DNA from 4 places in the Micromonospora sp. ANENR4 genome. Region 4 is predicted to be linked to each of the others. Evidence: riboswitches for the same ligand, from Rfam matches in the RefSeq annotation. Region 4 holds a riboswitch; each other region holds the start of a gene.
What was found. A riboswitch is a leader RNA that binds a small molecule or an ion and turns the genes downstream of it on or off. The one in region 4 is predicted to bind cyclic di-AMP.
Positions count from the first base shown of each region.

Region 1: it holds a riboswitch for cyclic di-AMP, as region 4 does, so the genes downstream of both, IRY44_RS22600 (hypothetical protein) here and IRY44_RS14285 (C39 family peptidase) in region 4, are expected to answer to the same signal.
Region 2: it holds a riboswitch for cyclic di-AMP, as region 4 does, so the genes downstream of both, IRY44_RS05465 (transglycosylase family protein) here and IRY44_RS14285 (C39 family peptidase) in region 4, are expected to answer to the same signal.
Region 3: it holds a riboswitch for cyclic di-AMP, as region 4 does, so the genes downstream of both, IRY44_RS02575 (hypothetical protein) here and IRY44_RS14285 (C39 family peptidase) in region 4, are expected to answer to the same signal.

Region 1 covers NZ_JADKYQ010000013.1:30,447-37,372, forward strand. The annotation lists gene IRY44_RS22590 (AAA family ATPase) at 1-918, shown strand, start outside; gene IRY44_RS22595 (cation diffusion facilitator family transporter) at 1,010-1,924, shown strand; cyclic di-AMP (ydaO/yuaA leader) riboswitch at 2,069-2,199, shown strand; gene IRY44_RS22600 (hypothetical protein) at 2,204-3,283, shown strand; gene IRY44_RS22605 (SRPBCC family protein) at 3,309-3,761, opposite strand; gene IRY44_RS22610 (STAS domain-containing protein) at 3,863-4,222, opposite strand; gene IRY44_RS22615 (hypothetical protein) at 4,642-5,046, shown strand; gene IRY44_RS22620 (BON domain-containing protein) at 5,206-5,880, shown strand; gene IRY44_RS22625 (redoxin domain-containing protein) at 5,940-6,437, shown strand; gene IRY44_RS22630 (DsbA family protein) at 6,434-6,926, shown strand, end outside.
Region 2 covers NZ_JADKYQ010000002.1:484,505-491,430, forward strand. The annotation lists gene htpG (molecular chaperone HtpG) at 1-222, shown strand, start outside; gene IRY44_RS05450 (SDR family oxidoreductase) at 832-1,530, opposite strand; gene IRY44_RS05455 (helix-turn-helix domain-containing protein) at 1,562-2,038, opposite strand; gene IRY44_RS05460 (LLM class flavin-dependent oxidoreductase) at 2,086-3,648, opposite strand; cyclic di-AMP (ydaO/yuaA leader) riboswitch at 3,820-3,965, shown strand; gene IRY44_RS05465 (transglycosylase family protein) at 3,964-4,608, shown strand; gene IRY44_RS05470 (YbaB/EbfC family nucleoid-associated protein) at 4,794-5,243, shown strand; gene IRY44_RS05475 (M4 family metallopeptidase) at 5,319-6,926, opposite strand, start outside.
Region 3 covers NZ_JADKYQ010000001.1:527,674-534,599, reverse strand. The annotation lists gene IRY44_RS02585 (helix-turn-helix domain-containing protein) at 1-308, opposite strand, end outside; gene IRY44_RS02580 (carbonic anhydrase) at 476-1,129, shown strand; gene IRY44_RS02575 (hypothetical protein) at 1,187-2,215, opposite strand; cyclic di-AMP (ydaO/yuaA leader) riboswitch at 2,219-2,350, opposite strand; gene IRY44_RS02570 (YibE/F family protein) at 2,505-3,779, opposite strand; gene IRY44_RS02565 (SHOCT domain-containing protein) at 3,943-4,152, opposite strand; gene IRY44_RS02560 (metal-sensitive transcriptional regulator) at 4,278-4,577, opposite strand; gene IRY44_RS02555 (heavy-metal-associated domain-containing protein) at 4,658-4,864, shown strand; gene IRY44_RS02550 (hypothetical protein) at 4,901-5,872, shown strand; gene IRY44_RS02545 (cation-translocating P-type ATPase) at 5,890-6,926, shown strand, end outside.
Region 4 covers NZ_JADKYQ010000007.1:168,268-175,193, forward strand. The annotation lists gene IRY44_RS14265 (polysaccharide pyruvyl transferase family protein) at 1-707, opposite strand, end outside; gene IRY44_RS14270 (acyltransferase) at 864-2,081, shown strand; gene IRY44_RS14275 (hypothetical protein) at 2,162-2,506, shown strand; gene IRY44_RS14280 (hypothetical protein) at 2,639-3,403, shown strand; cyclic di-AMP (ydaO/yuaA leader) riboswitch at 3,712-3,854, shown strand; gene IRY44_RS14285 (C39 family peptidase) at 4,060-4,893, shown strand; gene IRY44_RS14290 (alpha/beta fold hydrolase) at 5,146-5,892, shown strand; gene IRY44_RS14295 (CDP-glycerol glycerophosphotransferase family protein) at 5,930-6,926, opposite strand, start outside.

The sequences.
Region 1 (6,926 bases), on a different contig from region 4:
CTGGCCCGCCCGGACCGGCTGCGCCGCTACGCCGGGGGGATCCTCTCCTCGGCGGAGATCCGGCTGCTCGGCGACGCGTACCGGACGCTTGCGACCGAGGGGCTGACGGTGGCCGACATCGCGCTGCTGGACGAGCTGGACGCGTTGCTCGGCAAGCCGGTGCAGCGGGCCCGGCCCAAGCGCGACCCGTACCAGCTCGCCGGTGGCGTGCGCGAGCTGAGCACGTACGCCGACCGGCAGCGCGCCGCCCGCGCGGCGGCGCGGGAGCGTCCGGCCGACTACCGCGACTACGCGCACGTGGTGGTGGACGAGTCGCAGGACGTCTCGCCGATGCAGTGGCGGATGATCGGCCGGCGCGGCCGGCTGGCGTCCTGGACGGTGGTCGGTGACCCGGCGCAGACCGCCTGGACCGGCGACCCGCAGGAGCTGGACCGGGCCCGTGACCAGGCGCTGGGCCGGCGTAAGCGGCACCGCTACGAGCTGACCACCAACTACCGCAACTCGGCGGAGATCTTCGCGGTGGCGGCGGCGGAGATCCGCCGCCTCTACCCGGACCTGCCGCTGCCCGACGCGGTGCGGTCCACGGGCGTGCCGCCGGTCGAGCGCACAGTGCCCGCCGCCGACCTGCCGGCGGCCACCGTCGAGGCGGCCGAGGCGCTGCTCGCGCAGGTGGAGGGCACCGTCGGCGTGATCACGCCGGTGCCGCGCCGGGACGAGGTGGCCGGCTGGCTGGGCGCGCTCGGCGCGGGCCGGCTCCAGGTCGTCACCAGCCTCCAGGCCAAGGGCATGGAGTACGACGGCGTGGTGCTGGTGGCGCCGGGCGAGATCCGGGCCGACCCCGGCTCGGGCGTCCGCACGCTCTACGTGGCGCTGTCCCGGGCGACGCAGCGCCTCACCACGCTCGACCCGGTGGGGTGACCGGCCCCGCCGCCACCCACAGTTCACTTGCATACATAGCGATGTGAACATACATTGGGCCGGGCCGGTACGCGGCAGGGAGGGTGTTGGCGTGGGCGCAGGTCATGACCACAGCGGCGCGGTGGCCAATGCGGCACACCGCCACGCAGGCCGCCTCTGGGCCGCGTTCGCGCTGCTCGCCGCCCTGATGGTGGTCGAGGCGGTGGCCGCCTTCACCACCGGCTCGCTGGCGCTGCTCTCCGACGCCGGGCACATGTTCACCGACGTCCTCGGCATCGGCATGGCCCTCGCGGCGATCACCGCCACCCGCCGGGCCGGCACCGACCCGCAGCGCACGTTCGGGCTCTACCGGCTGGAGGTGCTCGCCGCCCTCGCCAACGCCGTCCTGCTCGGTGCCGTCGCCATCTACGTCCTGGTCGAGGCGGTACGCCGGTTCGGCGAGCCGCCGGAGGTGCTGGCCGGACCGATGCTCGTGGTGGCGGTACTCGGCCTGCTCGCCAACATCGTCGCGTTCGCGCTGCTGCGCGCCGGGTCGAAGGAGAGCATCAACCTGCGCGGGGCGTACCTGGAGGTGCTCGGCGACCTGCTCGGCTCGCTCGGCGTGATCGCCGCCGCGCTGGTCATCGCGGTCACCGACTGGTGGTGGGCCGACCCACTCGTCGCCGTCGGCATCGGCGTGTTCATCCTGCCGCGCACCTGGCGGCTCGGCCGGGCCGCGCTGCGCATCCTGGTGCAGGCCGCGCCGGAGCACCTCCAGGTCACCGCCGTGCACGACCGGCTGGCCGCCGTACCGGGCGTGGCCGAGGTGCACGACCTGCACGTCTGGACCCTCACCTCGGGCATGGAGGTGGCCTCGGCGCACCTGACCACCGACCCGGGCGCGGACCCGGCCGGGGTGCTGGCCGCCGCGCGGGCCGCCCTGCACGAGGACTTCTCCATCGATCACGCCACGTTGCAGGTCGAACCCGGAGCGTCGGCCGGAGTGTGCGGCAAGACCGAGTGGTGATTAGGACACGCTTAAATCACTGGGACTAATGTAGTCTTATGCCGGTTTTGCCCCGCCTAGTGGCGTTGCTCGACGGAGCCGCGCCCGGGCAGCGCCGGTAGTCTCGGTCGCGGCCGCACCCGCGGACGCCACCCGGCCCCGGTGGGGCGGCCGTCGCCTAATCGTCCGCAGGGACGAGCCGGGGAACCACGTACGTGGGGTGCATCCGCGTCAGCGGTAGGGATCTTCCGTCCCGAACCCGTCAGCTAACCCGGTCGGCGTTGACGGAAGGACGTGTGAATGCCCCCAGTGGCACCTGTACGACGGACGGCCGCCCGGTTGGCGGCCCTGCTCGTCGCGACGCTGACCCTCGGCGTCGCGACCGTTCCGGTCTCCCCCGCCTCCGCGGCGCCGGCGACCGGCCTGCTCGCCGCCGCGCCCGGCGGCGACGACGAGGGCGGCACGCCGGAACTGCGCGCCCAGCTCGACGCGGCCAGCAAGGGCTGGCTGGAGGCGAAGGCCGCGCTGAACCGGTCGGTGACCCGCCAGAAACAGCTCAACGACCAGCTCAAGACGGTCGGCGCCGAGCTTGCCGTCCGCGACGCCAAGGTCGGCGAGATCGCCGTCGTGGCGTACCGCAACGGCCGCCTGGGCACCGCCGGGGCGCTGCTCGGCAGCAGCAGCCCGGAGGGCTTCATGGACCGGGCCGCCGCCCTGGAACAGGTCGCCGCGCACGAGGACCGCACGCTGCGCGACCTGATCGCCACCCGCGACGAGGCCACCCGCACCCGCGCCCAGCTCGACGGGGAGATCCTCGAGCAGCGCAAGCAGGTGACGGTGATGGCCAAGCGCAAGGAACAGGCCGAGCGCGCCCTGGAGGTGGCGAACGACCGCGCGTCGCGCAGCAGCAGCGGCGGCGGCGGCAGCGTCCAGGGCACCTCCAGCAAGAACGCGAAGCCGGCGCCGCGCAACTCGGACGGCTCCTGGCCGTCGGAGTCGTGCAGCGTCAACGACCCGACGCCGGCGAACGGCTGCATCACGCCGCGCACGCTGCACGCGCTGCAACAGGCGAAGGCGGCCGGCTTCACCAGGTACGTCTCGTGCCACCGGCCGAGCGGCTCGGGTGAGCATCCGAAGGGGCGGGCCTGCGACTTCGCCGCGCAGAAGAGCGGCTTCGGCGGCGTGGCCACCGGCGGTGACCGGACGTACGGCAACAACCTGGCCGCGTACTTCGTGCGCAACGCCGACCCGCTCGCCGTGCTCTACGTGATCTGGTTCAAGCAGATCTGGCTGCCCAGCAGCGGGTGGAAGTCGTACAGCGGCGGCAACGGCGACCCGTCCAGCGACCACACCAACCACGTGCACCTGTCGGTGTACTGAGCACGCCCCTGCAGGGTCGGCCGGATCAGACCGGCCGGCCCTCCAGGGTCGCGCCGAGGCGAGCCGCCAGGCCAAGGTGAGCCGCCCGGGCCTGGCGGAACGCGTACCCGAACAGCGGCGCCGGCGCGGTGAGCGTGATCTCCACGTCGATGCGTACCGTGCCGTCCGGCTCGTCGCGCAGGCGGGTGTGGTTGCGGACGGTCGTCGCGGGTTGCTGCCGCGCCACGGTGACGACCTCGTCCTCGCCCGCGACGAGCACGTCCGCCTGGTACGTGACCGGGAAGTGCAGCGGGCCGAGTTGCAGCCGGTCGGTGATCGCATAGCTGGCCAGCGCGCCCGGCCGGGCCGGCAGCTTCCGGACCCGGACGATCAGCGGATGCAGCTCACCCTGGCGACTCAGGTCACCCAGCAGGGCCACCGCTTCGGCCCGGGTGCACCGGGCCTGCACGGTGTAGCTGAAGCTGTCGCTGCTCTGCAAGCGGGCCCCCTCGCCGTCGTGCGTCGCGACGATCGTCCCGTACCGACGCCGGACTGGCAACGGGTAGAAGGTCCCCTGGCCGCAGGGGGTGTGAACGGCGCTCAGGCGCCGGGCAGCACCTCGGGGGTGTCGTCGGCGAACCACGGCTCGGGCGCGCCGAACAGGCCGAGCAGGCCGGTCACCCAGAGCTGCCGGTGCACGAACCGGCTCGGCTCGGTGACCACGAGCTTGACGCCGCTGACCTCGCAGGTCTGGAAACCCGCGACCATGGCGCTGATACCGACCGAGTCGATGAACGTGACGAGCCGCATGTTCAGCTCGATCCGCGCGGGACGGCCCTTCGCGAGCACCTCGGCGATCGCTTCCCGCACCTCGTACGCGGTGTCGACGTCGATCTCCCCACGGGGCGCGATCTGGACGACACCACCCGGCCGCACCGACTTCACGATCGACAGGCTCACGCGAGCACCTCCACTCGCCCATGACGGGCGCCTCATCAGTACGCGGGCCGCGACCGAGAGTATTCCTCCAACGGCCCGGTCGCCACCCCCCGGGATGAGCAATTCGCGAACTGGGCACACCTGGGCGTACCCAATCCGGACCTCCGGGTTCCAGTTTCCCCTGTACGGCGGGCCGCGGCCAACCGTGCGACCGGGCGGGCCCGCCGATCCGCCGACCAGGGTAGCTGGCGCACGCACGTCCCGTCGGCACCGGTCCCGGCGCGTTCGGGTGGTTCGTCCCGTTCGCTGCTCACGGCCCGGCACCACCCCGTGGGTTTGCCGCGTGCGCCGGTGGGGCACTGCCCGAGACAGTGAACCCGCCGGATGGACACCGGAGTCCGAAGTGGCCGCCGGCCTTCGGCACCCGAGGAGGTAGAACGATGTTCGGATCCAACCTGCTGGACCGCCGGGGCAAGGCCGAGCGGGTCGCCGACCAGGCGTGGCAGAACCTGCTCTCCGCCGTCGGTTCCGCCGGTGACAGCGTGCGCGACGCCACCCGGACCGCCCGCCGCAGCTCCTCCGGCCTGGCCGACGACGCCACCGACCTGGTCGGTTCCGCCGCCGACGAGGCACGCCGCCGAGCGTCCCTCGCGTTCGACGCGCTCGCCGGCCGCCGGCCCGCCCTGCCCTGGACGCTGCTGATCGCGGCGGCGCTCACCGGCGCGGCGATCGGCTGGGCCGCCGGCACCGCGGCGCGCGCTGCCGGCAGCCGGGACCGCGCCGCCGAGGAGATCGAGTTCGTGGACGTGGACCGGCCGAACTCGCCCGCCGGCCTGGACGGCTGACCCGCCCGTACGACTCGACGACGGCCGCCCCGGGAGGTTCCGGGGCGGCCGTCGTGCTGCCTCACCCGGACCGGGCGAGGGCCGCTCACCCGGGACGCGCGCAGGATCGCGGGTGCGGGACCACGTGCCCGTGCCGCGATCGACGGGAGGGAGAGCCGGATGACCACCGACACGATCACCCGTACCGACCGGGACATCCAGTCCGCCGTGCTCGACGAGCTGACCTGGGAACCGCGGGTCGGCGCGGACGAGATCGGGGTGACCGTCACCGAGGGCGTGGTGACGCTCACCGGCCGGGTCGACAGCTACGCCAAGAAGTGGGCCGCCGAGCGGGCCGCGCACCGGGTCGCCCGGGTCCGCGCGGTCGCCAACGACCTCGCCGTCCGGATCGACACCGCGGCCGGGCGGGAGGACCCGGAGATCGCCGTCGCGGCCGTACGGGCGCTGGAGTGGGACGCGTTCGTGCCGATCGAGGCGTTGCAGGTGACGGTGGCCGACGGCTGGGTCACGCTGCACGGCGAGGTCGAGTGGGAGTACCAGCGGCGGGCCGCCGAACGCTCGGTCGCCCGGCTCACCGGCGTGTGCGGGGTGAGCAACGGCATCGCGGTACGCCCCGCGGTGCGCGCCGACGGCGGTGACCTGGCCGAGCGGATCGTGGACGCGCTGGCCCGCAACCGCGCCACCGAGGCCGAGGAGGTCGACGTGCGGGTGCACGGCGACACGGTGCTGCTGGACGGGCGGGTCCACTCGCCCGGCGAACGCGAGGAGATCGAGCGGGTGGTGTGGAACGCACCAGGCATCCGGGAGGTGCGCAACCACCTCGCCGTGCGCTGACGGGAACCACCCCGCCCGGGTGAGCCCGCCTCACCCGGGCCGCGGGCATCGTGGGCGGCATGAGTGATCCGAACGGGCTGATCACACCGGGCACGGACGCGCCAGGGTTCACGCTGCCGGCGGCGCCGGACGGACGCGAGGTGGGCCCCGGGCAGTTCCGGGGCCGTCCCGTGGTGCTGGCGTTCTACCCCGCGGACTGGTCACCTGTGTGCGGCGAGCAGATGACCCTTTACCAGGCCGCCCTGCCCGAGCTGGAACGGTACGACGCGGTGCTGCTGGGCATCTCGGTGGACAGCGTCGACTCGCACCGGGCGTTCGCCGAGAGCCGGGGCATCCGGTTCCCGCTGCTCGCCGACTTCGAGCCCAAGGGTGAGGTGTCACGCCGGTACGGCGCGTACGCGCCGCACGGGCAGTCGGACCGGGCGCTCGTGGTGGTCGGCCCGGACGGCCGGGTGGTCTGGAGCCACCTGTCCCCGCCCGAGGTCAACCCGGGTGTGGACGGCATCCTCGACGCGCTGGCGCGGCTGGACGCGGATCGGCGGGTGAGTGCCCGATGACCACGCCACTTCAGGTCACCACCGCGCGGCTGCGGATCCCGGTGACCGACCGGGACCATGTCCGCGGGCCGGTGGACGCGCCGGTCACCATCGTCGAGTACGGCGACTTCCAGTGCCGGTTCTGCGGCGCCGCGTACCCGAACCTGGCCGAGGTGCTGCGCCAGCGGGCCGACACGGTCCGGCTGGCGTACCGGCACTTCCCGATCACCAACGTCCACCCGTACGCGGAGAGCGCCGCGGAGACCGCCGAGGCCGCCGCCGCCCGGGGCCGGTTCTGGGAGATGTACGACTGGCTCTACCAGCACCAGGACCAGCTCGACCCGGTGCACCTGTCGCTGGGCGTCGAGCAGATCGGCCTGTCGCCGGAGGAGATCGCCGCGGAGGTCGGCCGGCAGGAGTACGCCGACCGGGTCCGGCAGGACTTCGTCGGCGGCATCCGCAGCGGCGTCAACGGCACGCCGACGTTGTTCGTCAACGACGTCCGGCACG
Region 2 (6,926 bases), on a different contig from region 4:
GGCCAGGAGGTGCCGCAGATCAAGCGGATCCTGGAGCTGAACCCGGCCCACCCGCTGGTCACCGGGCTGCGCAAGGCGCACGGCGAGGGCGGCGACACGGCCGCGCTGACCGAGACCGCCGAGCTGCTGTACGGCATGGCGTTGCTGGCCGAGGGCGGCGAGCTGGCCGACCCGGCCCGGTTCACCCGCATCCTCGCCGACCGCCTGGCCCGCGGGCTGTAGCCCCACCCCGACCCGGTTCGCCCGACCAACCCCGGCGGGCCGGCGTGATCGACTCCATGACGCCGAGGTGGCGGTATCGGCATGCCTCCGATACCGCCACCTCGCCGAGCCGGTGTCGACCCCGCTCGGAAAGTCGATGGTCGGGCGGGTGTCGGGTCAGCTGATGATCCACTCCAGCTCGCCGAAGTGGTGGTATCGGACGAGCTCTGACCCCGCCATTTCGCCGTACTGGTGATGATCACGGTGGGTATCCCAGACTGGGGAAGATCGATCCCACCTGGAGGGATGCCCGGGGCGGTGAGGGCTTCCGCCCGCATCGGCAGGGCTGCCCCGGTGCACAGGTGTGGGTCGGGGTGGATGGCGGAGCGCCGCTGTTGATCGACTGTGCCCGGGCGGTAGTCGTGGCAGCCGCTTGATCGACACCACTGCGCCGAAGTGGCGGCATCCCACGGGCTCTGACCCGGCCACCTCGGCGAGCTGGTGTCGATGACGCTGGGGTGTCCCAAAGTGGGGGAGGCTGGTCCCAGATGGAGGGACCTCGGGCGGTAGTTGTGGCAGCGGAACTGTCTTGCCGAGGTGGCGCCGCCACCTCGGCGACGACGGGTCGGCTCAGGGGAGCGCTGGGTAGAGCGCTGCCACCCCGCCGGACAGCCCCGCCTGGACCCGGCGGGCCACGTCGTCGGCCAGGATCTCGTAGCTGTCGGACTCGATGCCGTCGGCGGCGAGCCGGGCGACGTCGGCCGGGTGCGCCTTCGGGCCGGGGACGGCGGCGGCCATCTCGGTGTCCATGTAGCCCACGTGCAGGCCGGCGACGCGGACGCCCCGGCCGGCCAGCTCCAGGCGCAGGGCGTTCGTCATCGACCACTCGGCGGCCTTGGCCGCGCCGTACGCGCCGACGCCGGGGAACGTGAACCAGGACAGCGCGGACAGCACGTTCAGGATCGTGCCGCCGCCGTTCGCGGCGATCCGGGGCGCGAACGCCCGTACCACCGACAGTGTGCCGAGGTAGTGCGTCTCCAGCTCCAGCCGGATCTTGTCGAGGTCGCCGTCGAGCAGGTCGGTGCCGGTGCTCACGCCCGCGTTGTTGACGAGCAGCGTCACGTCACCGGCCCGCTCCGCGGCGGCGGCGACCGACGCGGGGTCGGTGACGTCCAGGCGCACCGGGGTAACGCCGGGCAGGTCCACGGTGTCCGGGTTGCGGGCGGCGGCCCAGACGGTGGCGCCGCGCGCGGCGAGTTCGGCGGCCAGGTGCCGGCCGAAGCCGCGGTTGGCGCCGGTGACCAGGGCGGTGCTTCCAGCGATCTTCATGTGTCGCTCCGAGGTGTGGTGAGGGAGGGAGTCAGGCGGACAGCAGGCCCGGACCGGGCAGGACGGCGAGCTCACCGGGCGGTACGTCGTGCCCGGCGTCGCAGCGCAGCCGGGCGTGCACCGGGGCGCCACACTCGTCGTGGGCCACCCGGACCGCCGGGCCCGCCTCGTCGGCGGCGTACGTGTCGCCCCACTGCCGCAGCGCGACCAGCACCGGGATCAGGTCGCTGCCCTTGGCGGTGAGCACGTACTCGTCGCGGGTGCGCTGCCCGGGCTCGCGGTAGGGACGCCGGTCGAGCAGCCCGTCGGCGACGAGCTGCTTGAGGCGAGCGGCGGCCACCGGCTCGCTGACGCCGACCCGCCGGGCGAAGTCGTCGAAGCGGCGGGTGCCGAACGACGCCTCCCGCAGCAGGAGCAGCGTGGTGCGGTTGCCGACCACCTCCAGCGCCCGGGCGATCGAGCAGTTGGCGGTGGACCAGGAGTCACGCTGCGCGAGGAGGTCCGTCATGGCGTCAACGGTACCCACCTGACTTAGGAAAGCAAAAGCCAGCTACCTCACAGCTGGCCGGGGAAGAATCCGTGCCGGGCCAGCGGCTCGACGATCTGGTGCTCCTCGTACGACAGGTGCGACAGCAGCGTGTCGGTGAGCAGGTCCACCGCCTCCTGGAGTCCGGTGAAGTCGCCGGGCCGGCGGACCAGCTCCACGAGCGCCCGGTCGACGCTCTCCACCACGCCGTGGATCACCACGTGCTCCTCCTCCAGGCGGTCCAGCACCGCCGCCAGCCCGGCCTCGGAGCGGCGCAGGTGCGGGAAGATCGAGGCGTCCTCCAGCCCGTGGTGCTGGGTGACCATCGTGCAGTACGCCGCGCAGTACGCCCCGAGCGTCCAGTTGTTCTGCCGCATGGTCATCTCGTTCAGCGCGGCCCGCGCCCGGCCCGGCGTGACAGAGCCCTGCTTGACCTGTTCCAGCAGGTCGCGCACCTGGGCCAGCTCCTGGCGCAGGTGGTCGTGCACGTCCACCAGGTGCTGGCCGGCGGCCTGTCCGCGGGCCGGGTAGACGTGCCCGGCCGGCGGCGGCGGGGCGCTCGGGCGGGTGGACTCGTCCCACGGGCGGCGCGCGCTCAGGCGTACCCCCGGGTCGGGGGTGGGGGTGACGCCGAGCGTGCTCGGGCCGCCGGCGGAGGTCTGCTCGTCGGCGGCCGTGCGGGTTCCGCCGGCGGGCGCGGCGCGCTCGGCGGCGACCAGCTCCCGCACGGCGGGCGCGACCTCCTGGCCGAAGATCTGGATCGCGCGCGGCTCGTCGCTGCCGAGGATGAACGTGGTGATGCCGTGCTCCAGGGTGAGCCCGGCCAGCTCCTCCACCCACTGCTCCGGCGGCCCGGCCAGGAAACCGGCCGACGAGCGGGCGAACGTGCCGGTCACGTTGAGCATGCGGCGGATCGCGGCCGGGTCGCGTCCCGCGGCCGCCGCGCCCTCGTCGACCAGCGCGTTGAGGGCGGGCAGCTCGTCGGGGCCCTTCGGCAGGTACGACAGGGACGGCAGCCAGCCGTCCGCGGCGCGGCCGACCAGGCGCAGCATGCGCGGCTTGTACGCGCCGACCCAGATGCCCACCGGGTGCGCGGGCGCCGGGCCACGCTTGGCGCCGACCACCCGGTAGTGCTCGCCGTCGACGCGGATCATGCCGCGACGGTCGGTGTCCCAGACCTCGCGGATCACCCGGATCGCCTCGTCGAGGGCCTCGACGGCGGCGCCGGGGGACAGGCGTCGCCCGCCGGCCGCCTCGATCGCGTCCCAGAACGCGCCCGCGCCGAGCCCGAGCTCGACCCGGCCGCCGGTGAGCAGGTCCAGGCTGGCGACGCTGCGGGCCAGCACCACCGGCTGGCGCAACGGCAGGTTGAGGACGTTTCCGGCCAGGCGGACACGTTCGGTCGCGGCGGCCACGTAGGACATCAGCGTCCAGGTGTCCAGGAAGCCCGGCTGGTAGGGGTGGTCCTGGAACGTGACCAGGTCCAGCCCGACCTGCTCGCAGAGCCGGGCCAGCGCCACCACCTGGTCGGGCTGCGCGGCGGCGGGGGTGATGAAGCCGCCGAAGGTCAGCTCGTGTCCGTGATCGGTCATCCGTCAAGCCCTCCCGTGATCTTGCCTGGCCCTGCCACCGTAGCGCCGCCGCCGGTCGCCCGGCCGGGTGAAGAGCGTCACAAGAAGTGGACGATCGTCGCAAATCGCTCCTAGCGTCGGTTTCGTTCGCAGACGCGGACACCGAGTGCCGGAAACGCCAAATCCCGCCGCCGGCCCCGGTAACCGAACCTCGTGCGGGAGCGGGGGAACCACACGTTCCACGGTGCATCGTCACCTCGGGGTGAAGCCGCCACCGGCGGCCGGGCTCCTCGGCCCGAACCCGACAGCTCACCTCGTCGGCGTGGAGGAATCCACATGGCAACTGAATACTCAGCCCGAAGCCGCCGTACCGCTCTCGGGGCGGTCCTGGCCGGCGCCGCCGTCGGCGCCGCGACCCTCTTCGGCCCGGCCGCTCCGGCCAGCGCGGGCGTCAACTGGGACGCGGTCGCGCGCTGCGAGTCCGGCGGCAACTGGAAGATCAACACCGGTAACGGCTACTACGGCGGGCTCCAGTTCTCCCGCGCCACCTGGAACGGCTACGGCGGCCAGAAGTACGCCGCGCGCGCCGACCTGGCCAGCCGGTCCGAGCAGATCGCCGTGGCGGAGAAGGTGCTGCGCGGCCAGGGCATCGGCGCGTGGCCGGTCTGCGGCAAGAAGGGCGGCTCGGCGAGCGCGGCGACCCGGTCCGAGCGGGCGACCACGAAGGCGGCACCGAAGAAGGCGGCGCCGAAGCGGGCCGCCGCGACGAAGGCCGCGCCGGAACGCGCCACGACGAAGGCGGTGCCGCGGCCGTCCTCCGCTGCCGGGACGTACGTGGTCCGGCGCGGGGACACGCTGTCGGAGATCGCCGTGGCGCAGCGCGTCGACGGCGGCTGGCGTGCCCTGCACGAGCGCAACCGGGCAGTGGTCGGCGACGACCCGGGCCTGATCTTCCCCGGTCAGCAGCTGCGCCTGCGCTGACCTCGTCCGAGCGCCCGGCCGGTTCGCCCCGGCCGGGCGCTCGGCCGTCCGCGACACGCCGCGTGGCCGGTGTCCGGCCTGCTCGCGGGGCCGGGACGCGACCCGGACCGGCCGGTGACCGCGATTCGTCGGAGCCGGTTGCTAGGGTCACGCATGCTCGGCTAAGACGTGAAGAAAGCGCGGATATGACCAACGACCCGTTCTCGGCGGCCGCGAGCATCGACGAGCTGCTGACCCGCACGCAGCAGGCGCTCACCGCGATGCGCTCCCGGGCCTCGGCGCATGCCGACGGCGAGCCGGGTGAGCTGCTGTTCGCCGAGGGCACCGCAGCCGGCGGCCGGGTTCGCGCGGTCGCCGTCCAGGGTGGCCGGCTCGAGTCCGTGACGATCGACCCGGAGCTGGCCGGCGAGCCCCTCGACGTCCTCTGCGGACACCTCGTCACCGCCGCCAACGCCGCGCTGTCCGAGCTGGACGACCGGGTCAGCGCGTCGGCCCGGGCCGACGCCGACGCGCTCGCCGCCCGCCTCGGCAACATGGGCGACCAGGCCGAGCTGTTCGGCCGCGCGATGCACGAGGCGGCCGCGCGGATCCACCGCGACCGCGGTGCCGGGTCCCGGGCCGGGCGCGCGGTCTGACCCGACCGCACACGCCCCGGCACGACGAGGCGGCCGGCCGCCGGGAGGACGACGACCGGCCGCGCTACGCCACTGTCAGCTCAGGGTGACCGCGGTGTCGTCGACGACGAAGGACGTCTGCAACGAGCTGTCCTCCACGCCGGTGAACGAGATGGTCACCGTGGTGCCCGCCAGCGAAGAGATGTCGAAGGACCGCTGCACGTAGCCGGTGGCCTTGTTCAGGTTGGAGTAGGTGGCCAGCGTGGTGCTGCCCGCCTTGACGGTGAGCTTGTCGTACGCGGTGCTGGTGGTCGACTCCGCGCTGTCGATGTGCAGCCAGAAGCTCAACGTCGCCCGGCATCCGGCCGGGATCGTCACCGACTGACTGAGCGTGTCGGTGTGCGACGAGCCGTACCCGTCCAGCCACGCCTTGTACGAGCCGCCGTGCGCGGCCTGGCCGCTGTCGGTGGTGATGACGCCGGACGAGGCGCTCCAGTTCACGTTGCCCGACTCGAAGCCCGGGTTGGCGAGCTTGTTGCCGGAGCAGCCGCCCGACGGCGGGGTGGTCGTGGTGCTCGGCGTGGGCGTCGGGGTGCCGCCGGCACAGGTCGGGTCGCCGGACTGGGCCGGCACGCTCACCGCGTCCCAGGCCGCCTTGACCGTGTTGAACTCCGCGCAGCTGCCCGGGTAGAGGTTCTTCGCCGCCTGCAGCGTCCAGGTGCGGTACTTCAGGTACGACGAGGACGACGTCTTCAGCAGCATGCCGTTGTACATGATCTTCATGGCCTTCTGGATGCCCAGGCCGGTCACGCTGCTGCCGTTGCAGGTCGAGCTGGACGGCTGCCCGTTGGTCGGGCTGCTGCCGTTGGCGAGCAGGTAGAACCAGTGGTTGCCCGGGCCGGCCGCGGCGTGCACCTCGGTCGACGGGATGCTGCTGGAGTAGCAGTTCGGGTCGCCGAGCGCGGACGGGTTGTACATGTTGCGGATCGGGCCGGAGCCGACCAGGTTGATCTTCTCGCCGACCAGGAAGTCCGGCGCGTCGTAGCTGGACGGCTCGTTGGCGAACCACTCGGTGGCCGCGCCGAACGTGTCAGCCACGAACTCCTGCGTGCCGCCGCCGGAGATGCCGCCGGGGGTGTTGTCGTCGATGCCGTGGCCGATCTCGTGCGCCACCACGTCCAGCGAGCCGATCCACTGGCCGGCGGTGTTCTTGCCGATCTGCACCTGGCTGCCGTCGTAGTAGGCGTTCTGGTCGTTGAGGCCCACCCGGATCGGCCAGTAGCCGCCGTTGCCGTTGGCGCCGTTGCGGCCCAGCCACTGGGCGAGCATCTTGTGCTCGGTCTGCGCGGAGAACAACGCGTCCACGCAGCCGGTCTCCTTGTTGGTGGCGGTGCCGTTGCCCCACACGTCGTCGGAGCCGCTGAACGTGGTGTTGTTCGCCGCGTCCTGGCAGCTCAGGTTGGTGACGGTCGGGTCCTTCATGGTGTACGTGGAGCCCGACTGGGTGGTGTTGAGGGTGAGCGGGCTGGGCCCGTTCCAGGCGCCGGTGCCGGTGCCGCGCACGACGTGCTCCTGCTTGCGCAGGACCGCGCCGGTGCGGGCGTCGACGTCGACGGTGAGGCGGCTGGGGCCGTCCGCGCCGGTGCCGCGCACAGTGCTCTCCCAGGCCAGCGCCGGTGCGGCGCCTAGCGTGTAGACCACGAG
Region 3 (6,926 bases), on a different contig from region 4:
GCGGCGAACAGGGCCAGTAGCGCGCCGACCTGCTGGTCGGCCTCGGCCGGGTGCCGGAAGCGGCCCTTCGGGTTGATCGTGTACTCGTTGCGCCGTCCCACCCGCGTACGCCGCAGGTAACCCCCGGCTTCCAGGTCGGCCACGATGGCCTGGGCCGCCCGCTCGGTCACGCCCACCTCGTCCGCCACGTCCCGCAGCCGGGCGGTGGGGTTGCGTGCGATCGCCAGCAGCACATGGCCGTGGTTGGTGAGGAAGGTCCAGTTACGGCGGCTCCCGTCCTCAACTGGTGTGGTCGCCATGATGGTCATGCTATGGCCACCCGCGCCACCGGCCGAATCGGCGCGTGCCGGTGCGTCCGGCGACGGGGAAAGTATGAAATGCGTATCACGAATCTTGACGGACCCCGAGGGGCGTGTGACCGTGGGTCGCGAGGCCGTTCGGCCTGGTGGTTCCCCAGGTAGACGAGGTGAGGGACATGACGCCGAGCACCCCGGAACAGGCACTGACCGAGCTGCGTGCCGGTAATCACCGGTTCGTCACGGGCGTCCCGCAGCATCCGAATCAGGACGCCGGGCACCGGGCGGCGGTGGCCGACGGCCAGCACCCGTTCGCGGTGATCGTCGGCTGCTCCGACTCGCGACTCGCCGCCGAGATCATCTTCGACCGCGGTCTCGGTGACCTCTTCGTGGTGCGTACCGCCGGGCACACCGCCGGGCCGGAGGTGCTCGGCAGCGTCGAGTACGCCGTCACCGTGCTGGGCACGCCGCTCGTGGTGGTGCTCGGGCACGACTCGTGCGGCGCGGTCCAGGCCGCCCGGGAGGGGGTCCGGACCGGCGCCGCCCCGGCCGGTCACCTGGGCGCGGTGGTGGACGCGGTCTCGCCGAGCCTGCTGCGAGCCGCCCGCCAGGGCGTCGAGGACCTCGACGGCATCATCGACGTCCACATCGCGCAGACCGTGGAGACGCTGCTGGCCCGGTCCGCCGTGCTGGCCGAGCGGGTGGCCGCCGGGCGCTGCACGGTGGTGGGCATGTCGTACCGGCTCGCCGGTGGCGAGGTGCGGACCGTGGCGCAGTCCCCGGCCCCGCTGCCCGCCCCGGCCGCGCCCGCCGACCCGGCGCTGGCGGGCTGACCCGTACGGACGAGAAAAAGGGCCGCCCTCGGGCGGCCCTTTTTCGTGGTGCCCGGATCAGAGCAGCGACATGTGGACGTGGTCGGTGTGGTTCGACGGCCCGCTGTACGAACTCCAGCCGGTGGCCGGGAACCAGATCTGCCGGTTCCAGATGACGTAGTAGATGCCCAGCCGGTCGGCGTTGCGGATGAGGAACGCGGCCACCTCGTTGCCGTACCGGCGGGTGTCGTTGTTGTGCCAGGGCGCGAAGCCGCTGTTCTGGAGCGACCAGTCGCACGCCTTGCCCTTGGGGTGCTCCCACGGCCCGCCGGGCCGGTAGCAGCCCACGAAGCGCTTGAAGCCGGCGCGCCGGACCTCCTTGTACGCGTGCAGCGTGCGCGGCGTGACGCAGCCCGAGGTGGTCGGGTCGTCCTCGCTGCACGACTCGGCCTTCCACCCGCCGTCGGAAGTGCGGCCGGGAGCGATCTTGGCGACCGGTGAGGTGGCGGAGACCAGGCCGCCGGTGAAGCCGAGACCGCCGACGAGCTTCAGTGCGCGCTCGGCCTGCACCTTCTCGCGCTCCATCGCGTTCTTCTGCTTCTCCTGCTCACGCACCTCGGCGTCGAGCGCGATCTTGGCCTGCTCGGCGCGGGTCTTGACCGCGTTGATGGCGGCCAGGCGCTGCGCGTTGAGGAGGTTCAGCTCGTCCAGGGCGTTGACCCGGCGGACGAACGAGTCGGGGGAGTTGCTCTCCAACAGCATCGCCATCGCACCCATCCGGCCGGTCCGGTAGGACTGGGCGGCGAGCTGGTTGACCTGCGGGCTGAGCGCGTCGAGTTCGGCCTGTGCCGTCTTCACCTCGGCCGCCAGCCGCCGCTGGCGGTCCTGGGACTTGGCGAGCTTCGCCTTGGCCTGGAGGAAGTTCCGGTTGGCGGAGTCGATCGCCTCGGTGATGAGTGGCGGATCGCCGTCCTCCTCGTGGCCCGAGGGGGTGCCGGGGGCCGCCGCGGCGGGGGCCGCGGTCGCCGGGTTCGGGCCGGCCAGCACTGCTAGCGAGGCCAGCACGGCCACCACGGGTGTCAGCCAGCGGCGCAGGGGTGCCGTCACAGTGTTCCCTTCCGTCGGCCGCCGACCGGGTTAGCTGACGGGTTCGGGACGGAAGTGGCCCCTACCGCTGTCGCGGATTCACCCCATGTACCTGGTTCCCCGGTTCGCCCGTGGGCGATTGGGCGGCGGCACCGCTGGCGCCGGTGCGCGCCTTCGGCGGTGACCGGCAGCGAGGTTACCTGACAGCACTCGTGAGGATCTACGTCCGGAAGCCGACCAATAGCGAGATTTCGCCGTGGCACACCGTGACCAGCGTCGCGTTTAGATTCGATGGTCACGCTGCGGAGTGTCACCATGCGGCCTCCGTACTCTTCCCGCCGCCGAGCGCCTCCAGTGCGTCGTCCCGTCCGGCCGGCGGCCGGGGCGCGGCGGGCGCCGGCTCCGCGCCGGGCGAGCGCCGCCCGGCGGTGGTCACGATCGCGGCCAGTCCGGTCGTCAGCGGTACGGCGGCGATCAGGCCGAGCGTCGCCACCGCGCTGCGGACGATCTCCTGGGCGAGGAACTCACTGGTGAGGATCTCGCTCACCGGGCGGGAGTCGGCGACCAGGAGGAGCAGCAGCGGCAGTGAGGCGCCCGCGTACGCCAGCACGATGGTGTTGACGGTGGACGCGATGTGGGCCCGGCCGACCCGGGTCGCGGCCCGGTAGAGCTGCCGCCGGGACAGTCCGGGGTTGGCGTGCGCCAGTTCGGTGACGGTGGCCGCCTGGGTGACCGTGACGTCGTCCAGCACGCCCAGCGAGCCGATGATGATGCCGGCCAGAAGCAGTCCGTGCAGGTCCACGCCGCCCTGGAACATGGACAGCGTGGTGGCGTCCTCGCTGCCGAAGCCGGTCAGGTGGGTGGCGGACGTGGCGAGCAGGCCGAGCACGCCGGTGACCACCAGGCTGCCGAGCGTGCCGAGCACCGCGACGGACGTCTGTGCGGTGATCCCGTGGGTCAGGTAGAGCACCACGAACATGATCAACGCGGCGCCGACGATCGCGACGAGCAGCGGCGGCTGGCCGGCGCCGATACCAGGCAGCACGAAGCCGAGCAGGATGGCGAAGCTGGCCACCAGGCCGCCGAGCGCGGCGAGCCCGCGCCACCGGCCGAACGCCACGATCGCGGCGGCGAACAGCACCATCAGCCAGATCAGCGGCGTACCGCGCTGGTGCTCGGCGATGTTGTAGGACTTCACCGCCGGGTCGGCCGGGTCGGTCAGTTCGACCAGGACGACCTCGTCGCCGACCGCGACCCGGGGCGCGCCCGGCCCGGCCGGGATCGGCGTCTCGACCTGCCGGCCCGCGTCCGGGCCCTGCTCGGCGGTGACCGTCACCGTGCCGCACGGGCCACCGCCGCCCTCCGGGGCCTCCGGCGTCGGCGGGCAGGGCTCGGTGACCACCCGGGTCACCGTGCCGTGGTAGCGGGGGACGTCCGCGCCGCCGACCGGCTCCCGGTCCTGCCGGGGCCAGAGCACCAGCGCCGCGATCACGGTGAGCGCGAACAGCGGCACCACCACGGCGACGAGCAGCCGTCGTACGCCCGGCGGCGCGGCGGGTGCGGGGCGGGTGTGGTCGGCACCCATGAGGTCTCTCCCAACGGTCGCGGCGACGCCTGGTCCGCCGGACCGGTCTGGTCACCCGGCCGGGGCGGACGTGTCGACCACGTCCGGGTCGTCGCCCGCACATGGTAGGCAGCCCGGCCGTCCGGTCCCGCACACCGTGGCCGTTGACGCTCGCCCCGCGTGGTCAGGCCAGGCCGGCCCGGCGTCGCCGGTACTCGTCCTCGTCGATCTCGCCACGGGCGTACCGCTCGTCCAGGATGCGCCGCGCCGTCGTCGGGCCCAGGTACTGCGGGCCGGTCCACCGCACGGCCGCCCAGACGAGCCCCGCCAGCACGGCGAGCACCAGCAGGGACCAGATCCACATCCAGCCCATCATCGGGCTCTGCCACATCATCGGGCCGCCCTCCGTCCGTCACCGCGGGTCCGCCGGGCCGGCCTGCCCGCCACGTCGACGGTACGTCCGCCCGGGTGCGCCGGCACGGGTCGATGTGCCCTGGTCCGAGGGTCGGAGGTCCCCGCTCAGCCGCGCTTCATCAGGCGGCCGACGGCGGCCATCATCTCGGTCGCCATCTCGTCGGCCCGGCCCTCGGCGGCGCCCTCGTGCATGCAGTGCCGGGCGTGGCCGTCGAGCAGACCCAGGCCGACCTTGTCCAGCGCCGCCTGGATGGCCGAGATCTGGGTCAGCACGTCGATGCAGTAACGGTCGTCCTCGACCATCTTCTCGATGCCACGGACCTGGCCCTCGATCCGGCGGAGCCGGGCGAGGAGTTGGTCCTTGCTGGCGGTGTAGCCCCGGGTCGGGCTGGACGGCGCGGTCATGAAACCGAGGATAGCGTACCCCTCGGGGGTATGCTAACGTTCGGAACGTACCCCTGGGGGGTATCAGATCGGAGGGCGAGATGGAGACCACCTACCAGGTGAACGGCATGACCTGCGGGCACTGCGTCAACTCGGTGAGCACCGAGCTGAGCGCACTTCCGGGCGTCACCGACGTCCAGGTCGACCTGGCCGGCGGCCGGGTCACCGTCACCAGTCAGAACCCGCTGGACGTGGACGCGGTCCGCGCGGCGGTCGACGAGGCCGGCTACGACCTCGTCGGTGCGTGACGGGTCCGGCGGACCCGCGACAACCGAGGAGACACCATGAACACGGCGACGAAGCTCAGCGGCTTCGCGCTCGGCCTCGTGGCGGTGTTCGGCGCGGCGTACGGGATCGGCAACCTGGCCGATCCCGTCGCCCCGGCCGCCGAGACCCGACACGACGACACCGACAGCGAACACGGGGCCGGCGACACCGGCCACGGTGACGAGAGTGGCGCCTCCGCGCACCTGCCCGGCGGGCTGCTCGTCTCCGAGCGTGGCTACACGTTCCAGCCCGCCGACGCCCCGGCCGGGCAGTTCGCCTTCCGGATCACCGGCCCGGACGGCGCACCGGTCACCCGCTTCGAGGTGGCCCACGACAAGCGCATGCACCTGATCGTCGCCCGCCGGGACCTGTCCGGGTTCCGGCACGTCCACCCGGAGATGGCCGGCGACGGCACCTGGCGGGTCGCCTCACCGCTCGGCGGCCCCGGCGTCTGGCGGGCGTTCGCCGACTTCACCCCCGAAGGCGGCGAGCCGCTGACGCTCGGCCTGGACGTCACGGTCCCCGGCGAGCTGACCGCCCGGCCGCTGCCCGCGCCGGCGACCAGCACCACAGTCGACGGCTACACGGTCACCCTGACCGGCACGCCGGAGCCCGGCCGGACCAGCCGGCTCACGCTCTCCGTCAGCCGCGACGGGCGGCCGGTCACCGACCTTGCGCCCTACCTCGGCGCGTACGGCCACCTGGTGGCGCTGCGGCAGGGCGACCTGGCGTACCTGCACGTGCACCCGGAGGGCACGCCCGGCGACGGGCGCACACCTGCCGGTCCGGCGGTCACGTTCGCCGCCGAGGTGCCCTCGGCCGGGGCGTACCGTCTCTACCTGGACTTCCGGCACGGCGACGCGGTGCACACCGCCGAGTTCACCGTCCTCGCCGGCGACCGGACCGCGCCGCCGCCCGCCGCGCCGGCATCCACCACCGCACCGACCCCGGACGCCGGACACGGCACTCCGGGGCACGGGCACAGTTGAGCGCCGGAGGTGCCGCGATGACTGCCACGGGAAAGGCGCTGCCCACCGCGCCGAACCTGATCGAACTGGCGATCGGCGGGATGACCTGCGCGTCCTGCGCCGCCCGGATCGAGAAGAAGCTCAACCGGATGGACGGCGTCGAGGCGACGGTGAACTACGCCACCGAGAAGGCCACCGTCCGGTACGCCGACGACATCGCGCCGGCCGACCTGATCGCCACCGTCGAGAAGACCGGCTACACCGCCGTGGTGCCGCCGCCGCCCGAGCAGGCGGAGGCGGCAGCGGCCGGGGAGCCGGTGGACGAGCTGCGCACCGCGCGTACCCGGCTCTGGGTCTCCGCCGTGCTCACAGTGCCGGTGATCGTGCTCGCCATGGTTCCGGCCTGGCAGTTCGACTACTGGCAGTGGGCCTCGCTCACGCTGGCCGCCCCGGTGGTGGTCTGGGGCGGGCTGCCGTTCCACCGCGCCGCACTGGTCAACCTGCGGCACGGTGCGGCGACCATGGACACGCTCGTCTCGCTCGGCACGCTGGCCGCATTCGGCTGGTCGCTGTGGGCGCTGTTCCTCGGCGACGCCGGCATGCCCGGGATGAAACACCCGTTCAGCCTCGACATCACCCGCGGCGACGGCGCCGGCAACATCTACCTGGAGGCCGCCGCCGGGGTGACCGTGTTCATCCTGGCCGGGCGGTACTTCGAGGCCCGCTCCAAGCGCACCGCCGGGTCGGCGCTGCGCGCCCTGCTCGAACTCGGCGCCAAGGACGTGGCGGTGCTGCGCGACGGGCAGGAGACCCGGATCCCGGTCGGCCGGCTCGCGGTCGGGGACCGGTTCGTGGTCCGGCCCGGCGAGAAGGTCGCCACGGACGGTGTGGTCGAGGAGGGTACGTCGGCGGTCGACGCCAGCATGCTCACCGGCGAGTCGGTGCCGGTCGAGGTGGGCCAGGGCGACGCCGTGGTCGGCGCCACGGTGAACGCCGGCGGGCGCCTGGTGGTCCGCGCCACCCGGGTCGGCGGGGATACCCAGCTCGCCCAGATGGCACGGCTGGTGGAGCAGGC
Region 4 (6,926 bases):
GGCGCGTCGCCGTAGAGCAGGGTGCCGAGTGTGCGCAGGTCCTGCGGCACGTAGCAGAGGTTCGGGTAGCGCTCCTGGTGGTGGCGGACCACAGCGGCCATCGAGCGGACGTACGGGGAGATGGTGAGCGCGACCTTCGAGTCGGCGGTCAGCTCCGGGCGGTTCTTCTCCAGGTGGAACGTGTCGCCGTGCAGGAACATCGACGGGCAGCCGATCTGCTCCACGTCGGAGAAGCCCAGCGCGTTGAGGTAGCTCTCGGTCACCTCGCCGCGGACGCCGATGCTGTGCGACCGGTCCAGCACGGCCTTGCAGAAGGCGCGCACCGGCTCGTCGATCTGGCGCAGGTACTCGCGGTCGCCGTCGACGTTCGTCTGCACGCCGACGCCGAGCACCACCACCGGGATCTTCAGCCGTTCGATCAGCCGGGTCAGCGGCGTCAGGCGGTGCACGAAGCTGCGGCGGAACGCGTTGGCGAGGGGTACGACGAACACGTCGTGCCGCTCGTTGATCTCGTCGGCGAGACGCGGGTCGGCCGGGGTGCGGGTCGGTGTGATCTCGGCTGTGGAGGTGGCGAGCAGCTTGTACGCGGCGTGGCTGAAGACCAGGTTGCCGCTGTTGTCCCCGATCCAGTTGCCGGCGAACGTCTCCTCGGGTGTGAGGACGTCGAACGGGCCCTTGCGGGCGCGGAGCAGGATCCGCTGGTGCATCCGGTTTCGCTCACCTTCCGTACGGCACGGCGTGCGGGCGGGAGCCGGGTGGGTGCCCGCGCGTGCAGAACGGAAATCCTATCCGCCGCCGCTGTGGAGCCGAGCGGACGTCGGCTCGCCGGGAACGTCCCGGTTGCCCGGGGTAGGGTGCCCGGAATGACCAGCGCGCCGACCGTCACCCGTGCCCCGCGACTGCCGTCGCTGACCGGATTGCGGTGGGTGGCCGCGCTGCTGGTCTTCGGCTTCCACGCCGGGACGATGGGGATCGTCGCCGAGCCGCACCTGAAGCCCCTGGTCGACAAGGCGTTCAGTCTGGGCCTGTCCGGCGTCGAGTTCTTCTTCATCCTCAGCGGGTTCGTGCTGGTCTGGTCGTACCGGGACGGGGAGCGCGCGTGGACGTTCCTGCGCCGCCGGTTCGCCAAGATCTACCCGAACCACGTGGTGACGTTCGTCGCCGCGCTGGCGGTAGCGGCCTGGTTCGCCGACCCGATCGTGCCGTGGGCCGCGATCGCCAACTTCTTCCTGGTCCAGGCGTGGATCCCGCTGGGCGGCTACTTCTACAGCATCAACAACGTGAGCTGGTCGCTCTCCTGCGAGCTGGCCTTCTACCTGTGCCTGCCACTCGTGGTGCCGTGGCTGCGCCGGGCCCGTACCGGGGTGCTGCGGACCGTACTGGTCGCGGCGCCGCTGCTCATCCTGGCGCTGTGGCCCGGCCAGCAGCTCGTCCCGGAGGAGCAGCGGTGGTGGTTCACCCAGATCTTCCCGGTGACCCGCTCGCTGGAGTTCTGGATGGGCGTGGCCGCCGCCGAGCTGATGCGCCGGCACCGCTGGCGTGGCCCGAACCTCGCCGTCGCCACCGGCATCTTCGTCACCACCTGGGTGGTCGCCGCGCTGTGGATCCCGGCCGAGTTCTGGGCGGCGCTGCTCGCTGTCGCGTACCTCCTGGTCATCGCCGCCGCGGCGGACGCCGACGTGCGCGGCCGGCCCACCCCCTGGCGGTCCCGGGCGATGGTCTGGCTCGGCGAGGTGTCGTTCGCCTTCTACCTGGTGCACGTGCTGGTCATGGTCACCGTGCTGCGGCTGACCGGGCACTGGGGGACCGGCCTGCCCGGCTGGCGCGGCCCGCTCGCGGTGCTGGGCTTCCTGGTGATCACGCTCGCGCTGGCCGCCGCGCTGCACCGCTGGGTGGAGACACCGATGATGCGCCTGCTCGGCCCGTCCCGCCGGGCCCGCGCGGCGTCGCCCGCACCGGCTGTGCCGGCTCCGCGCACGCCCGCCGAGGCCGCCACCGGGCCCGCCTCCGACGGGGGCGCGGCGTCCGTCACCGGTCCGGCCGAGGACATCGAGTACGCCGGGCGGCGTCGCCCGCACTGACACGCGCACACGTCGGCCGGTCGATCCGCGACACGCCGTACGGCGGTGCGTTCGTGGGGGTTCGGCGGTAATTTGTACCCGTGCTTCCGATCGCGCTCACCTGCCCCGTGTGGTGGGTGGCGCGCTGGACCGCCCGGATGCTCGCCAGTCTCGCCGTGGTCGTCGCCTGTTCGTTCGGCGCCGCCACGCTGCCGGCCGGTGTCGCCGCTGCCGCCCCGGCCCCGGCGGTCGCCGTCTCGGCGTACCCGGTCACGGGCACCTCGACCGCCGTGCGGCCGGAGGTCGACCGCGTGGCCGAGCGGCAGGCCCTCCCCGCCGGGGTGCCGGCGCCCGCGCCCCGGGCAGCCGCCCCGGCCGCACCGCAGCCGGTCCCGGCCGGACGGGCCGCCGCACCGGCCGGCCCGCGGGCCCCGCCCGCCCGCTGACCCGCTCACGGGCCGCGCCCGTCCTCCGCACCCACTCGCACGTCATCCCCGCACCCGCCCCGGCGGCCACCGGCCCGCCCCGGCGAGGTCGTGCGGGTCCTCCCGCCAGGTCCTTCCCGTGAGGTGCCGACCATGTCCCAGACCGCTCTGTACCACTTCCTCACCTCCGTGCCCGAGGCCGCCGCCATCTGGTCCTTCCTCCTGCTGCTCGCCCTCGGCCTGCTCGCCGCCCTCGTCGCCCGGCCCGAACGCGACCCCGTGCCGGAGGCCGCCCCCGAACCGGCCGACGCCGACGCCGCCCGCCGCGACGACCTGATCCGGTACGCCGAGGAGGTCGCGGTGGCCGCCGCCGGAGCCGCCCAGACGGCCCGTCGCCGCCGGGAGCGGTGGCTGGCCGCGCAGGACGAGGCGGACCGGGCCTGGACCGCGTACGACGAGGCGGACGCCGCCGCCCGCCGCCTCGCCGGTGCCGCCGCGCTGCCCGCCCCGCGCACGCCGCGCACCCCCGCCGAGTACGCGGCCCGGGAGCGCTGGCTGCACCACGCCGCCATGACGGCGCACTGGCGGGGCGACCTGACCGCCCGTCAGCTCGCCGACGTGCTGGCCCGCCGCAACGGGTGGGATCCCCGCCGGCACCCGGCCGAGCAGGAGATCCTGCTGGCCCGCACCGTCCGGGACGGGCGCCGGGCCGGATGGGAGAGCGCCGCCGCGCGGGAGCGGACGGCCTGGCGGGACGCGGAACTGGCCGCCGAGGCCGCCCGGACGCTCGCCGCCGAGGCGTACGCGGCCACCGCCGCGCTGCGGCCCGCCCCGGCGTACCGGAGCGCGACGGCGAGCGCCGTGCCGGTGGCCGCGACGGTCCGCAACGCCCGCTGGCGCCCGGCCCGGGTCGGCTGAGACGACCGTCTCGACCGAATCGTTACCCGGAATATGGTGAGCCCGGTCACCCGGGCCGCCGAAACGGGCGCCGGGCGCAGAACGGGTCATCGAGTCCCGCGATTGCCGGTCGGGTGCTCGCCGTCTGTCCGCTTTCCGCCGCCGGGCGCCGTCGAAACTGCTTGTCCCATTGAGCGAAGTCAGTAACCGGGTGTTCCGAAATCCGTTACCGCGGATCACGTTTACGCAGGTGGGAGCGCTTGGCATGGGACATACCCACCGGTAGTGTCGGCGCGTCCGATGCGGTAATCGATCGCCGACGGCGACGCCGCACCGACCCGCCTAATCGTGTTCCACGAACCGGGGACCCATGAGCACCATCGGGGTGAATCCGCGGGCCGACGGCCCGCGGTAGGGCGTACTTCCCGCCCGAATCCGTCAGCTAACCCGGTCGGCGGCCACGGAAGGAGCAACCCCTCTTGCCCACCCCTCGATCGTCCCCCCGCCTCCACGGCGAAGCGGTGCCCGCGCGCGCCTGACGCGCGACCGGCAACCGCCCCCTGGGCGCCCGGCATCACGGGCGTTCCCGATCCCCCGGCCATCCGGCCCCGCCAGCACGTGTGAGTTCCTCCGCGTGCCGGGCCGGCGTGCGCCGCTCACGCCCCGTGGAGGATTTCGTGAAGCACCACCTGAAGCGTCAGCTGCGACGGATCGTCACCGAACGCCCGTACCAGATCATCGCCGGATCGGCCGCCGCGCTCGTGCTGGCCGCCGGTGCCGGAACCGTCGCCACCGCCGGTGACGACGCCCCGGTCCAGGAGAACACCGCCGCGGTCGCCGACCTCGGCTCCGCCCGTCTCGGCGAGCAGCCCGCCAGCCGCGGCGAGGCCCGCATCGCCGTACCGCCCAGCGCCTCCGCCGCGCCCAGCGCGTCGCCGAGCGCCTCCCCGTCCGCGAAGGCCACGGCGGACCCGGACACCACGCCCAAGGCCAAGCCGAAGCCGCCGTCGAGCAAGTCGCTCGACTACGACTACCAGGCGCAGATCAACTACTTCTACTGCGGCCCGGCCGCCGTGCGCAACGCGCTCAGCGCCGCCGGCATCGAGCGCAGCCAGGACGCGCTCGCCGGTCCTCTCGGCACCACCGAGATGGGCACCAACTCCGCCGAGGACACCACCCGGGTGCTCAACCAGCAGGTCAAGGGCAACCCGTACCGGACCCGCATGATTCCCGGCTCGGCCACCCCGGCCCAGATGGACCGCCTCCAGGCCGACGTGGTCGAGGCGATCAGCAACGGCCGCGGGGTCGTCGCGAACGTCGCCGGTACGGCCACCGACACCAACGGCGGCTGGCACTCGTTCCCGGGCGGCCACTACGTCGCCGTGGTCGGCTACAAGGACGACGGCCGGACCGTGCGGATCGCCGACTCGGCCGACCCGTCGCTGCCGTCGTACTGGGTCACCACGATCGACCTGGCGCACTGGATCGCCAGCCGCGGCTACTCCGCCTGACCGTCCCGCACACCCGAAGGCCGGCACCCCACCCGGGGCGCCGGCCTTCCTCGTCCCGCCCCCGCCCTCACGCCGTCTTGGCGCGCCGATCTTGGACTTGTGGCACCCAGTATGCCCGGCTCGCCCGCTATGGAAGGTGCCACAACTCCAAGATCGAGGGTGAGGGCGGCGTGTGGGCGGCCGGAGCCGCAGCGAGGGGGTCGGCGGGGTTCGGTCTCGCGTGTCCGGGGCGGGCGGTGGCAGACTGCGCCAATGGGCGATGCGACGGGGAAGCGGCACCTGATTCTCCTGCACGGCATGGGTGCCACCGGCGAGGTGTGGCTGCCCTGGGCGCCGCTGCTGGAACGCCGCTGGCCCGGCCGCTGGCTCGCCCCCGACCTGGCCGGTCACGGCTGGTCACCGCCGCTGCCCGGCTACTCGTTCGAGGCGCTGGCCCAGCGCGTGGTGGACGGGCTCGGGCCGGTGCGGCTCGGCCCCGACGACCGGCTGGTGCTGCTCGGGCACTCGCTCGGCGGGGTGGTGGCGCTGGCGCTCGCGGCCCGGCAGAGCGGGCTCCCGGTCGACGCGGTGGTCGGGCTCGGCATCAAGGCGGTCTGGTCGCCGGCCGAGCTGGCGAAGTCGGCGGAACTGGCCGCCCGGCCGGTCACCTGGTTCGCCACCCGGGACGAGGCGGCCCGGCGCTACCTGCGGGTATCAGGGCTCGCCGGGCTGTTCGCCCCGGACCACCCGGTGGTGGACGCGGGATTGCGGCGGGAGGACGGCCGCTGGCGGCTCGCGATGGACCCGGCCGCGTTCGCGGTCGGGGAGCCCCGGCTGCCGGTGCTGCTGGCGGCCACCGGTGTACCGGTGCTGCTGGCCCGCGGCGAGGCGGATCCGATGGTGACCGACGCGCAGCTCAAGGAGCTGGGCGTGCCGGTGGCGACGCTGCCGGGACTGGGCCACAACGCGCACGTCGAGGACCCGGAGGCGGTGCTCGCCCTGCTCGACCCGTACCTCTGAACGGGCGAGCCGGCCCGCGACGGGCCGGCTCGCGCTTCTAGCGGGCCGCGCGCGGCCCCGGGACCGCCCAGTCGGGTTCCAGTTGCCGGCGGGCGGCGGAGAGGAACGCCTCGGCGTAGGCGTCGGCGGGGAAGTCGCCCAGGTAGCGGGTACGCGCCGCCCAGCGCTGTGCCGCCTTCGGGTCGGCGTCCAGCAGGTCGGTGAGCACCTCGTCCACGTTTGACATGTCGCGCCGCAGCACGTAGCCGGACGCCGCGAGCGGGAACCGCTCGACGAAGTGCTCGCCGTCGGCGCCGGTGTCGGTGACCGCGTACGGCTTGCCGGAGTAGAGCCAGTCGGAGATGACCCCGGAGACGTCGGAGACCAGCGCGTCGGCGCGGTTGACGCACTCGGTGAGCGTCAGCTCGCGGCTCGCGGCGGCGCCGAACAGGTGCGGCCGGCCGGTCTTCGCACGGTCGGCGGCGAGCAGTTCGGTGAGGCGGGCGAGCTGGCGGGCCGAGGCCGGGTTCTTGCCGGTGTACGGGTGGGCGCGCAGGATCACCACGGCACCCCTGTCGATCAGCCGGCGGATCAGCGTCTCGGCCACCGGCAGCGAGCAGTAGTTGGCGTCGGCGTGGTGCCCGGTCCAGGTGGGCGTGTAGAGGACCGTCGGGTGCGCCGGCGGGGTGACCGGCTCCCGGCGTACCTCGATGGCCTCGACCTGGGGGCGGCCGACCACGACGAACTTGTCGGCGGGGATCTCCACGCCGGCGCGGGCGTACCTGTCGATCGCGGCCTGACCGGCCACGAAGATCTTGTCGAAGATGGCCGAGACCGGGTTGGCGCTGGGGGCCTTGTCGCTGTCGCCGTGGTGCAGCTGCACGTGGGTGAGCCGGCTGAACCGGATCAGGTGGGCGTTCTTCGCGCCGTGGTTGACGTAGAACGCGACCCGCAGGCTGGGCACCAGCGCCTCGTCCAGCGCCTTCAGCGTGGGGCAGAGGACCACCGGGGCGCGGGTGGCGGCGGCCACCGCGGGCAGGAGCTCCGGCTCGCGC